2 regions of the Micromonospora sp. C51 genome follow, and region 1 is predicted to be linked to the other one. Evidence: predicted binding sites of a transcription regulator. Region 1 holds the regulator's gene; the other holds the start of a gene.

Region 1 (11,078 bases):
ATCGTGTGCCCGTCGATCGCGTCGACGTAGCGCTTCTGTCCCAGTGTCTTGGGACGGATGGTGCGCCCGCGCCGGGAGAGGATGTTGAGGGTCAGGACCTCGGCGGGCCGTTCCGTGCCACCCTGTTCGAGCATGCCGACGGTACGCCGGACGGCATCTGTGGTCAGGGTCTCGCCTTTCTCGATGAGTTCGAGCAGCTCGCTGAAGAGCCGCTCGGCGAGGGCGTTGTCGGCGGGAGCGCCGGTGATGGTGATCTCGTTGCCACGCACGTGCACGTCACTGTTCACCGAGCGCTCGACCAGTCGCAGGATCTCGTCGCCCGCGCCGAGCAGGTTGACCATGATCTTCGAGTCGGGGACCGTGATCCTGGTCTGGACCCGGGGCGGGCCGGGAGGTGGGGTGCCGGTCATAGGTCGGGCCCGAGGGCCCTGCGCCACCTGCTCTCGATCTCGGTGCCGGGCCCGTGGCACGGCGTGCGGACGTTACCACCATCGTATCGGTTCAACGGCGGGGACACGCTGCCCATTTCCGCCGCTGTGACGCTCCGGCACGACCGGACAGAGCAGGGCATTCCACCCCGATGAACCGCCCGGTCAGACACGGAAGTCGAAACCGTCGAAGGTCTCCTGGCGGCGGGTGAACCGGTAGGTCGCCCAGTGCATCCGGACCACCACGCCGGCGGAGTCCCGGGTCAGCCGGAGCAGCTCACCGTTCTCCCGGCCGGAGACGGTACGGAACACGTCCGGCTGCTCCGGTGCCGGAGCGAACACCGCCGGCGGCTTCCCCGGCGGGTCACCGGCGCCACGGGCCCGCAGGGCCCCCTCGTGCCACGAGAAGACGTACTCGAAGCCCTCGCCCCACCAGCGGCCGAGCAGTCCGCGCACGTCCGGCGGCGCCGGCTCACCGGGACGCCACGGGTCGATGTCTGCCGGATCGTGCTCGACCGCGGCGGCGAGCAGCCGGTGCGGCAACTCCAGCAGCTCGACGGCGGTGCCGGAGGAGCCCAGCACGGCGGCGCCGAACGCCCCCGGGGTGTCCTCGCCGCCCCGGCGGCCGTACGCCCCGGCGAGGAAGCCCGGCATCGCCCCGTCGTGCCCGACGTGCACCACCCGCTCCCCCTGAGGTACCAGGATCAGACCGAGACCGAAGCCGCCGGCCCAGACCGCCTCATCGGTGACCGTCACCGGCCAGCGCATCTCGTCCAGGGTGGCCGGGGCGAGCACCCGACCCGCCGCGTCCAACGCCGCCGGGTCGGCCAGGAAGGCGGCCCACCGGGCCATGTCGGTGGCCGTGCTCCACAGCTGCGCGGCGGGGCTCACCGCGCCGAAGTCGGTGGGCGGCTCCGGATGCGCCTCGTCGGAGTACGCGTCGACCAGGAACCCGGTCGCGGCGCGCGGGCCCGGGGTGGTTGTGGTGGCGGTCAGCCCGAGCGGGGTCAGCACCCGCTCGGTCAGCACCTCCGCCCAGGTGCCGCCGCGTACCTTCCCGACCAGGTGACCGAGCAGCGCCATGCCGAGATTCGAGTAGTGGTAGCGGCGGCCGGCCGGCAGCACCCGCTCGGCCCGGTCCAGCTCGGTGATCAGCTGGTCGGTGTCCGGTGCGCGCAGGGTGTCCCAGACGTCGCCGTACGGTTCCCGTTGCAGGCCGGCGGTGTGCGACAGCAGCCGGCGTACGGTCAGCTCACCGTGCGCCGGCAGGTCGAGGTGCCGCCGCAGCGGGTCGTCGAGGTCGAGCAGCCCGTCGTCGCGGCACTGCATGACCAGCACGGCGGTGAACGTCTTGGTCACCGAGCCGATCCGGAACCGGGTCTGCTCGTCCAGGGCCGTGTCGTTTCCGGTGCCGCCGGCGGTGCACGTCCACAGCGGCCGGTCGGCGCGGTGCACCGCTGCCGAGACCGCCGGCACCCGGGCCTGCGCCTGGACCTGGCGCACCATCCGGTCCAGGCGACCGGCGGCGGAGGTGGGGCCGGCGGCGGAGGTCATCCGAGTCTCCGTGCCAGCATCGGGCCGAGCGGGGCGCCGCCGAGCACGTGGGCGTGCACGTGGAAGACCTCCTGGCCGCCGTACGCCCCGGTGTTGAACATCAGCCGGAACCCGTCGCCGAGCAGGCCCTCGTCCTCGGCCACCGCGGCGGCGGTGGCCAGCACCTCGCCGGCCAGCGCCGGGTCACCCTGGCCGAGCGTGGCCACGTCGGCGTAGTGCTCCTTCGGTACGACCAGCACGTGCACCGGTGCCTTCGGGTCGATGTCGCGGAAGGCGAGCGTGGTGGGCGTCTCGCGGACCACGGTGGCCGGAATTTCTCCGGCGACGATGCGGCAGAACAGACAGTCGCTTCCCATCCGGGCAGTGTAAGGAAGGGTTCCTCGGCGACGCCCGCGCGACGCTCACCAGCGCAGCAGGCGGGTGGCGAGGACCGCCAGGGCGGCCACGCCCGCGGTGGAGGTGCGCAGCACCGAGGTACCGAGCCGTACCGGTCGGGCGCCGGCTTCCTGGAAGGCCGACAACTCGTCCGGGGTGATGCCGCCCTCCGGCCCCACCACCAGCACGATCTCGCCGTGTTCGGGCAGCTCGACGGTGGTCAGCCGGTCGGTCGCCGCCTCGTGCAGCACGTACCCGGCCGCCGCCCCGGCGATCCGGCGGGTCACCGATGCGGTGCTCTCGTCGGGCGCTCCCGCCACCACCGGCAGCCACGCCCGCCGGGCCTGCTTCGTCGCCTCCCGGGCGGTGGCGACCCACCGGCTGCGGGCCCGTACGCCCCGGTCGCCGCGCCACTGCACCACCGAGCGGCCCGCCGCCCACGGGACCAGCTCGTCCACGCCCGCCTCGGTCATCGCCTGCACGGCAAGCTCACCCCGGTCGCCCTTGGCGATGCCCTGGACCACCACCAGCCGCGGGTTCGCCGCGTCGACGTACCCCCGGTCGGTCACGTCGAGGTCGAGGGTGCCCCGGCCGACGGCGGTGACCACGGCGGTGGCTGTGCCGCCCCGCCCGTCGGCGAGCAGCACCTGCTCGCCGACGCGTAGCCGTTGCACGGTGGCCGCGTGGTGGCCCTCGGGCCCGTCCAGCACCATCGAGGCGGCGGTCGGCAGCGACTCGACGAGGAACAGCGGGGCGGACACGTCAGGCGTGGCCGTTGAAGGCGTCGCGCATCCGGGAGAAGAAGCCACCCTGCTTGGTCAGCTCGGCGACCTCCTCGCCGCGGGTCTTGGCGAAGTCGCGCAGCATCCGTTCCTGGTCGGCGTCGAGCTTGGTCGGGGTACGCACGTCCAGGTGGACGTAGAGGTCGCCCCGCCCGGCGCCGCGCAGGTGCGGTACGCCGCGGGCCCGCAGCCGCAGGGTGCTGCCCGGCTGGGTACCCGGCTTGACGTCGACCGGTTCCTCGCTGTCGAGCGCCTTGATGGTCAGCCGGGTGCCGAGTGCGGCGGCGGTCATCGGCACGGTGACCCGGCAGTGCAGGTCGTCGCCCTTACGGGAGAAGACGTCGTGTGGCCGTTCGTGGATCTCCACGTAGAGGTCCCCGGCGGTGCCGCCGCCCGGGCCGACCTCGCCCTGCTGGGCGAGGCGGATCCGCATACCGTCCTCCACCCCGGCGGGGATCTTGACGGTCAGCGATCGGCGGGTGCGTACCCGGCCGTCGCCGGCGCAGGTCGGGCAGGGGCTCGGGATGGTGGTGCCGTAGCCCTGGCAGACCGTGCACGGCCGAGCGGAGACCACCTGCCCGAGGAAGGTGCGCTGCACCGACTGCACCTCGCCCCGGCCACCGCACGCCTCGCAGGTGGCCAGGTGGGTGCCGGCGGCGGTGCCGGCACCGGAGCAGGTGGTGCAGAGCACGGCGGTGTCGACGGTGATCGGCGCCTCGACGCCGAAGGCGGTCTCCTGGAGGTCCAGCTCCAGGCGCAGGATCGCGTCGGCGCCGGGGCGGGTACGCGGACGCGGGCCTCGCCCGGCGCCCGTGGCGCCGCCGAAGAAGGCGTCCATGATGTCCTGGAAGCCGACGAAGGGGCCGGCCCCGCCGGGGCCACCCGGACCGCCGGGCCCGCCTCCGCCGGGTGCCAGCGGGTCCCCGCCCAGGTCGACGATCTGCCGTTTCCGATCGTCCGAGAGGACCTCGTACGCGGCGTTGATGTCCTTGAACTTCTCCTGTGCCTCCGGATCCGGATTCACGTCCGGATGGAATTGGCGCGCCAGCTTGCGGTAGGCGCGCTTGATCTCGTCATCGGAGGCACCCTTGCTCACGCCGAGAATGCCGTAGTAGTCCCTGGCCACTGCGTTCCGTGTCCTCGTGTTCGTCTCGAGTTACGCCGTTCGGCGGCGGCAGCCTGCCGTCGGCCCTGACTGGTCAGTTCTGGGCCAGCAGCTCGCCCACGTAGCGTGCCACGGCCCTCACCGTGGCGATGGTTCCGGGGTAGTCCATCCGGGTCGGTCCCAGCACGCCCATCCCCCCGACGATGGTCGCGCCCGGGCCGTACCCGGTGCTGACCACGGAAGCCGCCCGTAGGTTGTCGATCTCGTTCTCGTCGCCGATACGTACCCGCAGCGTGCTCGGCTCCACCTCGCCGATGAGCTTGAGTAGCACGACCTCCTCCTCAAGTGCTTCGAGGATGGGACGCAACGAGCCCTGGAAGTCGAGCAGACCGCCCCGGGCGAGGTTGGCGGTGCCGGCCAGGGCGAGCCGCTCCTCGTGCCGTTCGACGAGCGTCTCCAGCAGCACCGTGGACAGCGTGGTCATCGCCGGGCGCAGGTGCGGCACGGAGTCGTCGATGAGGGCCTGCACCAGCGGCGGGGTCTCCGACAGGCGGACACCTACCAGCTTCTCGTTGACCAGCCGGCGCAGATCCAGCACGTCGTCGGCGGGGACCGGTGCGGGCAGTTCGACCAGCCGCTGCTCGACCCGACCGGTGTCGGCGATCATCACCAGCATCAGCCGGGTGGTGGAGATCGGCACCAGTTCCAGGTGACGCACCCGGGACCGGGCCAGGCTCGGGTACTGCACGACGGCGACCTGCCGGGTCAGCTGTGCCAGCAGCCGAACCGTGCGGTGCACCACATCGTCGAGATCGACGGCGCCGGCCAGGAAGCGCTCGATCGCCCGGCGTTCGGCCGGGCTGAGCGGCTTGACCCGGCTCAATCGATCGACGAAGAGTCGGTAGCCACGGTCGGTGGGCACCCGCCCCGCGCTGGTGTGCGGTTGACGGATGTAGCCCTCGTCCTCAAGCACGGCCATGTCGTTGCGGACCGTGGCCGGCGAGACACCGAGTTGGTGCCGCTCGACAAGCGACTTGCTGCCGACCGGCTCCTGGGTGGCGACGTAGTCCTCGACGATCGCCCGGAGCACGGCGAGCTTCCGGTCGTCCAGACCCATCCTTGCCACCTCCTGTCGCAGGTCAGCCCCCAGCGTCACGGCCACCAGAGGAACACTCTGGCACTCGACTGTAGCGAGTGCCAGTCTACGTCGGCGTCCCCCTCGGCGCGATGATCAAGTCGGCCGGCCCGTCATCGAACCGATCGGCGGGTTGACACTCGCCGGTGTCGCTCTGGTGCGCCGTTGCCGCTGGCACCTACCGTGACCTCCATGACTGAACCACCTCGTCCCCCGGACTCCGGCGACGAACCCACGACACCACTGTCCGGTTCGCCAGGCCAGGGCGGCTATCCCCCGCCCGGCGGTTATCCCCCGCCCGGCGGCTATCCACCTCCCACCGGCGACCAGCCGCCCGGCGGTTACCCTCCCCCACCCGGAGCCCCCGGTGTCGGCTACCCGACCGGCGGTTACGGCGCTCCCGGCGGTGGCTACGCCAACAACGAGGACAAGACCTGGGTCCTGATCGCCCACTTCGGCGGCCCGCTCGGCGTGGTCGTCGGTGGCGGGCTCTTCGGCTGGGTGGCGCCGCTGATCGCGATGATGACCCGCGGGCAGCAGTCCCCGATCGCCCGGGCCCACTCCGTGGCCGCGCTGAACTTCCAGCTCACCTGGGCCATCGTCGGCGTGCTGAGCTGGGTGCTCGCCACGATCACCTGCGGCATCCTGTTCTTCGCGCCGATCATCGCCGGGATCGTGCCGGTGATCTTCGGCATCATCGGCGGGGTCAAGGCCAACGACGGGGTGCTCTACCAGTATCCGATGAGCTACGCGTTCGTGAAGCGCTGACCGCGCGGGCCGGCCGGATGACGGGGGTCAGGGCAACAGGTCGCGGACCACGGCGTCGGCGAGCAACCGGCCGCGCAGGGTGAGCACGGCGCGGCCGGCGGCGTGGGCCGGCTCGGCGAGCAGCCCCTCGGCCAGCGCCCGCGCCGCGCCCGCCCGTCCCGCGTCGGTCAGCACGTCCAGCGGCAGGCCGGAGGCCAGCCGCAACCGGAGCATGACGTCCTCCATGTGCGCCTCGTCGCCGGTGAGCACCTCCCGGGCCTGCCCGGGTGACGCCCCGGCGGCGAGGCGTTGCGCGTACGCGGCGGGATGCTTGACGTTCCACCAGCGCACCCCGCCGACGTGGCTGTGCGCCCCCGGCCCGAGGCCCCACCAGTTCCCGCCGGTCCAGTAGAGCAGGTTGTGCCGGCAGCGCGCGGCTGGCGTGCGGGCCCAGTTGGAGACCTCGTACCAGGAGAAACCGGCCGCGCCGAGGGCGGACTCCGCGGCCAGGTAACGGTCCGCGGCGACGTCCTCGTCCGGGTACGGCAGCTCGCCACGGCGCATCCGGGAGGCCAGCCGGGTGCCGTCCTCGACGATCAGGGCGTACGCGCTGACATGGTCCACGCCGGCGGCGACCACCTGGTCCAGCGAGGCGGCGAAGTCCTCGGCCCGCTCCCCCGGCGTTCCGTAGATCAGGTCGAGATTGACGTGGTCGAAGCCGGCGTCGCGCGCTTCCATCGCGGCGGCGGTGGCCCGGCCGGCGTGGTGCCGGCGGTCGAGCACGGCGAGCACCCCGGGCGCGGCCGACTGCATGCCCAGCGAGATCCGGGTGTACCCGGCCGCGCGCAACTCCTTCAGCGAGGTGGGCGTGACCGACTCGGGGTTGGCCTCGGTGGTCACCTCCGCGTCGGTGGCCAGCCCCCAGGTCCGGTCGATGGCGTCCAGGATGCGGGCCAGGTCGTCGGCGGGCAGCAGGGTGGGGGTGCCGCCGCCGACGAAGACCGTCTCCACCCGGGCCGGTGGGGTGTCGTCCAGCACCCGGGCGGCGAGCGCCAGTTCCGCCAGCACGGCGTCGGCGTAGCCCTCCCGGCTCGCGCCGCCGCCCAGTTCGTCGGCGGTGTACGTGTTGAAGTCGCAGTAACCGCAGCGACTCGCACAGAAAGGCACGTGCACGTAGACCCCGAAACCCCGGACGCCTACGGACGCACGGGCGGACGCGGGCAGCGACCCGTCGGCGGGGACGGGCTCGCCTGCTGGAAGGACGCCGGGCATGGCCACTAGTGTGCCCTGGCATGACCTCTCCCGACGCGTTCGTGCGGGTCGCCACGGCCCACGGGGTGACCACGCTCACCCTGGACAGTCCGCACAACCGCAACGCGCTCTCCACGCCGCTGATGACCGAACTGCTGGCCGGGCTGGCCGCCGCGGTCGCCGACGACGCGGTCCGGGTGATCGTGCTCGACCACACCGGGCCGGTCTTCTGCTCCGGCGCCGACCTGAAGGAGACCGCGGCGGCGTACGCCAGCGGCACGGTGCCCGCCGGGATGCTGAGTGACGTGCTCGCGGCGGTCTGGGAGTGCCCGAAGCCGGTGCTGGCGAGAGTCGCCGGCCCCGCCCGGGCCGGCGGCCTGGGCCTGATCGCGGCAGCCGACCTGGCGGTCTGCGCGGCCGAGGCCACGTTCGCCTTCACCGAGGTGCGGATCGGGGTGATCCCCGCGGTGATCTCCGCGACGGTGCTGCCCCGCCTGACCACCCGGGCGGCAGCCGAGCTGTACCTGACCGGCGACCCCTTCGACGGCCGGCGGGCCGCCGAGATCGGCCTGGTCACCGCCGCGGTGCCGGCCGCGGAGCTGGATGCCGTGGTGCGGCGGTACTGCGACTCGCTGGTACGCGGCGCCCCGGCGGCGTTGGCCGGCGCGAAGCGACTGCTGCGCCGCCCGGCCGCCGTCGACCTGCGCGCCGACCTGGCCGAGCTGGCCGAGCTGTCCACCGGCTACTTCCTGTCGGCCGACGGGGTCGAGGGGGTCACCGCGTTCCGGGAGAAGCGGCCGCCGCGCTGGGTGGCGGAACTCGGTGGGTGAGGTACGGCCGGGACGGGGAACCTCGCGTTGCGCGTAGGTGCCGCAGGAGGTGGGAACCGGTCGGACGACCCGAACAGGTCGATGAGGGACGTACGCTTGGCGGACCTTGACACAGGAGGTGCGGGTGCGGACTCGGGCTTTCGCGACGGGATTCGTGGTCCTCGTCCTGATCGCCGCGATCGGGACGATCGTGGTGCTGAGGCAGGCCGGTGAGGGGCTACGGCTGCCGCTGGCCGGCCGGGCCTGCACGGTGCAGGCCGACGGCGAGGTGACGCTCGACTCGCAGCAGATGGCGAACGCGGCGACCATCGCGGCGATCGGCGTGCAACGCGAGATGCCGGAGCGGGCGGTGGTGGTGGCGCTGGCCACCGCGTACCAGGAGTCCGGGTTGCGCAACCTGACCGGTGGCGACCGCGACTCCGTGGGGCTGTTCCAGCAGCGACCGAGCCAGGGTTGGGGCACACCGAAACAGATCCGCGACCCCCGGTACGCGGCGGGGAAGTTCTACGCGGCGTTGAAGAAGGTGCGCGGCTGGGAGGACATGCGGGTCACCGACGCCGCACAGAAGGTCCAGCGCTCGGCCTTCCCCGAGGCGTACGAGAAGTGGGCCGACGAGTCGCAGGTGCTCACCCGGGCGCTGCTCGGTCACGCCACCACGGCGGTCACCTGCGCGGTGGGCGGCGATCCGGTGATGCGCGGCGCCGCCGCCATCGCCGCGCTGACCGAGGGGCTGGCGCTCGACTGGGGCCTGCGGGCCTTCACCGGCAACGACGACCGGCAGGTGGGCAGGAGTTACTTCACCTCTGCCGTCGACAGCTCCGGCAACCCGACCCTGCTGAAGGTGGGGATCAACGAATCGCCCTCCGCCGAGGGCGTGCGGGCGGGCTGGCGGTACACGCACTGGCTGGTCTCCCACGCGAAGGAGCACGGGGTGAAGCGGGTGACCTACGACGGCCGGGAGTGGACCGCCAAGCGCGGCGACTGGAAGCGCCTGCCGGACAGCGACCGGGGTGACACGGAGGTCCTCGCCGAGGTCCACGCCGACGTCTGATCGGCCCCGATCTCCTTAGAGCGACCGCCCTTACCCGCAGTCACCGCAAGATCCGGCATTTCGGTATGTAAGGCCGCGTCTCGCCACGTTGCGTGACATGGGGTAGTCGTCCAACCGCCTTCAGTCGCCGTACCTGTGGAAAGGTCGCAGGGTGCCCCCCGAGTCGCCTGGACGCGCGTTACGATCGGCGGCCTGTGCCAGAAATGGTTTCACCTCTTGGGGAGGGGTACTACGTGGCGTTCGACTACGGCGACCGGACCGGCTACGAACCGATCAGTGACGTCGACCGCAAGGAGTTCCACGAGCAGGGCTTTCTCCTGCTGCGCAACGTCCTGACCGAGGATCACCGGGCCGCTCTCGAGGCCGCGGTCGACCGGGTGTACGAGGAGGAGAAGGCCAAGGGCAACACCACCAAGGACGGCACCCTGCACCTGCTGGGCTTCCTTGAGCGTGACGAGCTCTTCGGCGAGCTGCTCACCCACCCGATCGCGTTCCCCTACATGTGGGGCCTGGCCGGCTGGAACATCTACACCCACCACAACCACCTCGACGTCACGCCGCCGGCGTTGGAGCCCGAGAAGCCGTACTGGGGTTGGCACCAGGACGGGTACCGGCAGAACTCCGACCCGGAGACGATGGACCCGAACCTGCCCCGGCCGATGTTCTCGCTGAAGGTCGCCTACGTGCTCTCCGACCTGTCGGAGAAGGGACGGGGCGCGACGAAGGTGATCCCCGGCAGCCACCTGTGGAACTCGCTGCCGCGCCCGGCGGATCTGAGCGTGCACAACCCGGATCCCGAGGGCACCGTCGAGATCACCGCCAAGCCGGGTGACGCCTTCATCTTCGACCGCCGCCAGTGGCACTCCCGGTCGACGAACCTGTCGAACATCACCCGCAAGATGCTGTTCGTCGGTTACACCTACCGGTGGATCCGCCCGCTCGACGAGCTGCACCCCGACAAGGACGGCGAGTGGTACCGCAACCGCACGCCGGTGCAGCGTCAGCTGCTCGGGGAGGGCACCCACACGGCCAACTACTGGGGCATCAACTGGGACGGCTACATCGACGACGAGATCCCGCTGCGCAAGGAGCTCAAGCAGCGCGGTCTGCTCAACCGCAGCATCCCCTGGCTCCGCTGACCAAAGCGTGACGACAGGCCCCGTGGCCACGCCTGGACGTGGCCCACGGGGCCTGTTCGCGTCTGCTTGAGAGGACCTGCCGGCCCGTCAGCCGGCCGGCTCGCCCAGCCGGCGACGCGCCTTCTCGCGAATCGGCTCGGGCAGGTCGTCGGCGGCCAACAACCGGGGCAGCAGCGCCGGTTCCAGGGTGAGCGCCCGGAACACCTCGCCGAGGGTCACCCCGTGGGCCGGCCGGTGCACGATCTCGATCGGGTCGCCGACGCCCACCGCGCCCTCCCGCATCACCCGCAGGTACGCGCCGGGCGTCGCACGGGCGGTGAACCGCTTGATCAGATCCGGTACGCCCCAGAAGCCGGCAAAGGTGGTGCACGGGCTACGCGGCGTGGTCACCTGGAGCAACACCTCGCCGACGGCCCACTGCTCGCCGATCACGGCGCCGGTGACGTCGACCGCGTGCGTGGTGAGGTTCTCGCCGAAGCCGCCCGGGCGGATGGCGCGCCCGAGGTCCGCCTCCCACCAGGCCGCGTCCTCCCCCGCATACGCGTAGACGGCCTTGTCCGGACCACCGTGGTGGGACCGTTCGCCGATGAAGTCGCCAGCCACCCCGTCGATGCGGAAGAACACCGGAGCCTCCGCCGGCCGCTTGTCGATGCCGCTGCGCCCGCTCGCGTCACCGGCCCA
Region 2 (6,675 bases), 190 kb from region 1:
GGCGTGTCGATCCTCGACTGCGTCTTGATCGGCCCCTGCGCCGACCACCCCCGGGGCACCCAGTACGCGTCGAAGTCCGCGAAACTGGTCAACTCAAGTTCGGTGATCCACTTGCAGGCCGACACGTAGCCGTACAGGCCCGGCACCACCATCCGGACCGGGAAGCCGTGCTGCACCGGCAGCGGCTCGCCGTTCATGCCGACGGCGAGCAGCGCGTCCCGCCCGTCCCGCAGCGCTGCGGTCGGGGTGCCGCAGGTCCAACCGTCGACCGAGCGCCCGACCACCTGGTCGGCACCGTCCAGCGGCCCCACCTCGTCGAGCAGTTCCCGGATCGGTACGCCGAGCCACCGTGCGTTGCCGATCAGGTCGCCGCCAACCTCGTTGGAGACGCAGGCCAGCGTCACGTACCGCTCCACCATGGGTCGGGCGAGCAGATCGGCGTAGCTCAGCGTGACCGGGTTGCGGACCCGGCCGTGGATGCGCAACTGCCAGGTCTCCGGATCGACCTGCGGCACCACCAGCGCGGTGTCGATCCGGTAGAAGCTTCGGTTCGACGTCACGTAGCTGGCCAGCCCGGGCACGGACAAGTTGGCACCAGCGGGCACCGGTGGTGCGGCAGAGACCGGGGCCGGCAGCGTGATCGCCTCGCGGGCGGCCGACACCCCCTGGCGGCCGGCCAACCACCGCCCCGCCACTCCCCCGACGGCGGCCACCCCGAGCACCGTCCCGACCCCGGTGAGGAACCGCCGCCGCGAGTCCGGGTCGACCCGCCGCCCCGGACCTGCGGGGCCCGATGGGCCGCCGGCGGCCGGCGGGCTTCCCGGGACCGACGGACTGCCGGCCGACGCGGTCGGGTCGGTCGCCGTCCCGTCGGGGACCCCGACGGTCCCGGCCGAATCCGGGTCGGGGGGCACGGCGCGATTGGCCACGGAGGGCGGGCCGGACGGCGTCGGTGGGGCCCACGGCCAGGGTTCGAGTTCCAGCGGGCCGGCGACGAACGCCCAGAGCGCGACCCCGCCGACCGCCGCTCCGAGCAGCGACGGGAGTACGTCGGCGGCGTCCGCGCCGGCCCGGGTCAGGGCCGCCGCCGCGCCGATCCCGCCGAAGACGACGATGCCGGCCAGGCCCGCCGTCAGCCGCCGGGCGGCCAGCATGCCGATCAGGGCGGCGAAGCCGCCGAGCAGCAGTGCCGTGCCGACCAGTAGGGCGATCTTGTCGTACGTGCCGAAGACCTCGATGCCGAACCGCTTGACCGGCTCCGGGGCGGTGTCCACGACGAGACCGCCGACCGCGACGAGCGGGGACGACCGGGGGCCGGTCAGGGCGGCAACCACTTCGGCGGTGCCGATGGCCGCCGCAGCGGCGGCGATGCCGGCCAGGGCCGCGAACCGGGGTGTCGTGCTGCTCACCCGCCCAGTGTTTCCCACCGGCCACCGGTCCGGTAGCGCCGTCGGCGTTCCGTAACCTCTCGTCACGGCGCACCGGCCCGGAACCGGGTCCGACGTCCCGAGGGATCCGACGTCCCGAGGGGTCCGCCTCGGCCGCACGACCGTCCCACTCACGCGCGTGGGGCGCACCGTCGTCGACGGCGCGCCCCACGTCCGGCGTACGGCAGGCTCAGAAGCCCGGGCCGTGCTGGTGGCTGTGACCGTGGCCGTGCGAGTGGCCGTGGCCACCCGAGGCGGGCTCCGGCTCAGCCGGCTTCTCCACCACGAGGCTCTCGGTGGTGAGCAGCAGACCGGCGATCGACGCGGCGTTGGTCACCGCGTTGCGGGTCACCTTGACCGGGTCGATGATGCCGGCCTTGGTCAGGTCGACGTACTCGCCGACGGCGGCGTCGAGGCCGTGGCCCCAGTCGCTGCCGGCGACCTTCTGCACGACGACGTAGCCGTCGTGACCGGCGTTCTGGGCGATCCAGCGCAGCGGCTCGACCAGCGCCTTACGCACGATCGACACGCCGACCTTCTCGTCGCCGGTGAAGCCGAGGTCGTCGTCGAGCACCGACAGGATCTGCGCCAGGGCGGCACCTCCGCCGGGCACCGTACCCTCCTCGACCGCGGCCTTGGTCGCGGCGATGGCGTCCTCGATGCGGTGCTTGCGCTCCTTCATCTCGACCTCGGTGGCCGCGCCGACCTTGACCACCGCGACACCGCCGGAGAGCTTGGCCAGCCGCTCGGCGAGCTTCTCCCGGTCCCACTCGGAGTCCGAGGCCTCGATCTCCTTGCGGATCTGCGCGACCCGGTCGGTCACCTCGCTGGCCTGGCCGCCACCCTCGACGATCGTGGTGTTCTCCTTGTCGACCACGATGCGCCGGGCGCTGCCCAGCACCTCCAGGCCGACCTGGTCGAGCTTGTAGCCCAGTTCCGGGGCGACCAGCTCGGCGCCGGTGAGGATCGCCATGTCCTGGAGCATCGCCTTGCGGCGGTCGCCGAAACCGGGCGCCTTGACCGCGCAGACCTTGATGGTCTTGCGGATGGCGTTGACCACCAGGGTGGACAGCGCCTGACCCTCGACGTCCTCGGCGACGATGAGCAGCGGCTTGTTGTTCTGGAGAACCTTCTCCAGCAGCGGCAGCAGCTCCTCGATCGCGGAGATCTTCTGCGTGGTGATCAGGATGTACGCGTCCTCCAGGACGGACTCCTGCGACTCCGCGTCGGTGACGAAGTTCGGCGAGATGAAGCCCTTGTCGAACTGGAGGCCCTCGGTGACGTCCAGCTCGGTGTGCAGGGCGGAGCCTTCCTCAACGGTGATCACACCGTCGCGGCCGACCTTCTCCATCGCCTCGGCGATCAGCTCGCCGATGGTGGCGTCCTGCGCCGAGATCGTCGCGACGTGCGCGACCGACTTCTTGTCGGAGACCTCGACGGCCTTGCCGAGCAGCGCCTCGGAGACCTTGGTGGCAGCGGCGTCGATACCCCGCTTGAGGCCGGCCGGGTTGGCGCCCGCGGTGACGTTGCGCAGGCCCTCGCGGACCATGGCCTGGGCGAGCACGGTCGCGGTGGTGGTCCCGTCGCCGGCGACGTCGTTGGTCTTGGTCGCCACCTCCTTGACCAGTTGCGCGCCGAGGTTCTCGTACGGGTTGGTGAGCTCGATCTCCTTGGCGATGGTCACACCATCGTTGGTGATCGTCGGCGCACCGAATTTCTTGTCGAGGACGACGTTGCGCCCGCGCGGCCCGAGGGTGACCTTGACCGCGTCAGCGAGCGCGTTGACACCGTGCTCCAGCAGGTGCCGGGCGTCGTCCGAGAAGCTCAGGATCTTCGCCATGAATGTCCCTTCGAAGCGACGTCGCCCCGGCCCGGCGAGCCGGACCGGGGCAACGACACTGATCGGTCTGTCTTACTTACTTCTCGATGACCGCGAGGACGTCGCGGGCGGAGAGCACCAGGTACTCCTCGCCGGCGTACTTGACCTCGGTGCCGCCGTACTTCGAGTAGAGAACGGTGTCGCCGACGGAGACGTCGATCGGCACGCGGTTGCCCTTGTCGTCGATCCGGCCCGGGCCGACAGCGAGGACGGTGCCCTCCTGCGGCTTCTCCTTGGCGGTGTCGGGGATCACGATGCCCGAGGCGGTGGTGGTCTCGGCCTCGTTCGCCTGGACCACGATGCGGTCCTCGAGCGGCTTGATCGCAACCTTGGTCGCGGTAGTCACGGGCATACCCTCCTGGGGTACTTGGTTTCGTTGCCGGTCGGCATGCCGACCGGCGTCAATCTGCCACATGCCACCGGGCGGGGCCGTCGTCGCGGGTGCCGGTCCGCCTGGCGTTCAACCCCCGGACACCAGGGCCCGAAGGTTGGCACCCTCAGGGTGAGAGTGCTAATCGCAGGTTATTCCTCGGCTAGCACTCCGTCAAGGAGAGTGCCAATCCGCCACCCTCGTGTCGCCGCTCCTCCGCACCCGCGTCGCCACTTTTCCCACACTGTTCCGCAGTCGTTCGCCAGCGTTGACCGCAACACGCCGACAGTCACTGTGAGCGCGATGGAGATCGGCCCGAACCAGCTCAGCGCCGACTACCTGGCCCGGTTCGACAAGGTGCTGGAGACCGGTGGCCTCTTCGTCGGGATGCTGGAGCTGATCCGGCTGCACGCCGAGCCGGACTGGTTCCGGCCGTGGGGCGAGATCGAGCGGGAGGCGGTCGCGCTGCGCTGGTACGACCCGGCCGTGGTGCCGGGCCTGCTCCAGACCGAGGCGTACGCCCGGGCGATGCTCCGGGCCGGTCCGCCGCTTACCGACGAGCAGATCGAGAAGCGGGTGCTGGCCCGGCTGACCGACGGCACCGAGGTGGCGCACCTGGACAACCAGCTCCGGGGGCACACAGTGGACGGCCCGAACGACCTTTGCCAGCCTGGGGCGGCGTTGGGAGACTGTGGCCGGTGAGGCGCTGCCGCACCGGCAGTCCGCCCGCCTGATCGAGGAAGTGGCGAAGTCATGGACCTGCCCCGCGCCGCCTGGCGCAAATCTTCCCGCAGCAATCAGAATGGCGGCGCCTGCGTCGAGGTCGCCGACAACCTGCCCGGCCTGGTCGCCGTACGCGACAGCAAGGACCCGGCCGGCCCGGCGCTCGCCTTCACCCCCGCCGCCTGGCGCGCCTTCATCGCCCCCCACGCCCCCACCCGCTGACCAACCCCGACCCGGCGCTCCCCCTTTTGCGCCGACCCGGCCCCCGCCCCGGCTGGGCTCGCCATGCGGTCGCGCGCCCTCCCGCGCTGGGGACGCGCGAGTTGCGGCATGACGCGGTCTCCCGCCGAGCTGACAGCCCAGGATGCCGCAACCCGCGCCCCGCCGGCTGCACATGACGACCCGAACCTCGGCCCGACCAGCGGGGCGCGGGGTTCAGGCCACCGGGCGGCAGACCAGGACCGTCGGGGCGGTGGCGACCCGGGTGAGCACCAGGCTCACCGGCTGGTTGCCGCTTAGCCGCAGGTCGCGCCGGAGCCGCTCGGGCTCCAGCGCGGAGCCGCGCTTGAGGATCTCCACTCGGCCGACCCGCCGTTCCCGCAGCAGCGCCCGCAGCCGCTTGAGGGAGAACGGCAGCACGTCGGTCACCTCCAGGCAGCGGGCGTACGGCGTGCGCTGGGCCGTGTCGGCGTAGAGGTAGGCGATGGTCGGGTCGGCGAGGGTGGCGTCCAGGTCGGCAGCCAGCTCGGCGATCAGGTGTGCGCGCACCACCGCCGGATCGGGGTCGTACACAAAGCGCCGCACCGCCCCGACCGGCGCCTCGCGGGTGCCCGACCCCGCGAGCCGGTGCACCGACTCGCCGGTCAGCACGGTCGCGCGGCGGGGAGACTCGGCCAGTTCGCCGCACCAGAGGGCCGCCTCGACCAGGTCGCCGTCCGCGCTCACCCACTCCGCCTCCGCGCCGGGCGGGATCAGCGCGTGGTCGATCCCCGGCGCGACCTTCACCACCGTGCGCGGCACCCGTTCGGCCAGGCCGGTCACGAAGTCCCACGGCGGTGAGTACGAGTTCGGGTCGAAAATCCGGCGACCGGTGCCGGCTCGACGTCGGGCTGGGTCGCAGAAGACCGCCTCGACCCGGGTCACGTCGAACGCCGTCGCGTCGCCGCACTCGACGGTGACCAGGTCGGCCAGCCCGGCGGCCTGGGCGTTCGCCTCGGCCAGCGCAGCGGTGAGCGGGTCCGCCTCCACCGCGTACACCCGGATGCCGGCGCGGGCGGCGGCGAGCGCGTCGGCGCCCAGCCCGCAGCCCAGGTCGGCCAGTGTGCGCACCCCAGCGGCGCGCAGCCGCCGGGCCCGCCGGTCGGCGACGACCCGCCGGGTTGCCTGCTCCAGCCCCGGCCGGGTGAAGAACATGCCGGCCGCCGCCGGCCCGAACTTGCCGGTCGCCCGGCGGCGCAGCTCGGCCTGGGTCAGCGCCGCCGCCGCGAGCCCGCCGGGCACCCCGGCAGAGCGCAGCGCCACCGCCGCGGCCAGCGGATCACCGCCGGCCACCCCGGCTGCCGTGTCGAGCGCGGCCAACCCCTCAGGCGTACGCAACGCGGCGAACTGCTCCAGATCCACCCGCCTATTCTTGCGCCCCGCCCCCATCTGCCCCCGCCCGAGGCCCAGGCCGGCCTCTCACCGGGCATGCCGGTCGCGACTTGCGGCATCCTGGGCCCTCACGTCGGACGGAAGGCGCGACTTGCCCGAACCACCGGCTGAGAAGGCGCTGGCTCGGGCAGCGGCCCGGGATTACGTTGGCGGGCATGGCGGGACGTGGCACCCCGGCGACTGCACTGCTGACGAAGCGGAAGGTCGACCATCGCACCCATCCGTACGACGTCTCGCCTGATGAGCCCAACTATGGCGCGCTGGTCGCCGTCGCGCTCGCGGTGGCGCCGGAGCGGGTCTTCAAGACCCTGGTCACCGAGGTCGACGGGGCACTGACGGTGGCGGTGGTGCCGGTCACCGGCGATCTTGACCTCAAGGCGCTCGCGGCGGCCGTGGGCGGCAAGCGGGCCACGCTTGCCGAGCGGGCGGCGGCCGAGCGGGCCACCGGGTACGTACGCGGCGGCATCAGCCCGCTGGGCCAGCGGCGACGCCTGCCCACGGTCCTCGACGTCTCCGCCCTGAAGCATCCGACGGTGTACGTCTCGGCCGGCCGCCGGGGGCTCCAGGTGGAGCTGGCTCCGGCCGACCTGGCCGCCCTCACCGACGCCCGGTTGGCCCCGCTCGCG

What was found. Region 1 encodes HrcA, which represses chaperone genes, less so after heat shock. Its sites were predicted from a motif close to GGTTNGCACNCTCNNNNNGAGNGTGCNAACC; they were not measured.
Positions count from the first base shown of each region.
Region 2: the regulator HrcA is predicted to act here: its motif matches at 3,793-3,823, upstream of groES (co-chaperone GroES).

Region 1 is NZ_JAGPXQ010000006.1:25,074-36,151, forward strand. It holds partial or broken gene KBX50_RS32730 (PhoH family protein) at 1-410, opposite strand, end outside; gene KBX50_RS09620 (serine hydrolase) at 594-1,982, opposite strand; gene KBX50_RS09625 (histidine triad nucleotide-binding protein) at 1,979-2,338, opposite strand; gene KBX50_RS09630 (16S rRNA (uracil(1498)-N(3))-methyltransferase) at 2,384-3,118, opposite strand; gene dnaJ (molecular chaperone DnaJ) at 3,120-4,265, opposite strand; gene hrcA (heat-inducible transcriptional repressor HrcA) at 4,339-5,361, opposite strand; gene KBX50_RS09645 (DUF4870 domain-containing protein) at 5,572-6,147, shown strand; gene hemW (radical SAM family heme chaperone HemW) at 6,175-7,398, opposite strand; gene KBX50_RS09655 (enoyl-CoA hydratase-related protein) at 7,419-8,207, shown strand; gene KBX50_RS09660 (hypothetical protein) at 8,326-9,258, shown strand; gene KBX50_RS09665 (phytanoyl-CoA dioxygenase family protein) at 9,492-10,397, shown strand; gene KBX50_RS09670 (MOSC domain-containing protein) at 10,485-11,078, opposite strand, start outside.
Region 2 is NZ_JAGPXQ010000006.1:212,907-219,581, reverse strand. It holds gene KBX50_RS10565 (molybdopterin-dependent oxidoreductase) at 1-1,409, opposite strand, end outside; gene groL (chaperonin GroEL) at 1,618-3,267, opposite strand; gene groES (co-chaperone GroES) at 3,344-3,658, opposite strand; gene KBX50_RS10550 (Scr1 family TA system antitoxin-like transcriptional regulator) at 3,980-4,378, shown strand; gene KBX50_RS10545 (DUF397 domain-containing protein) at 4,430-4,621, shown strand; gene KBX50_RS10540 (methyltransferase domain-containing protein) at 4,835-6,019, opposite strand; gene ybaK (Cys-tRNA(Pro) deacylase) at 6,205-6,675, shown strand, end outside.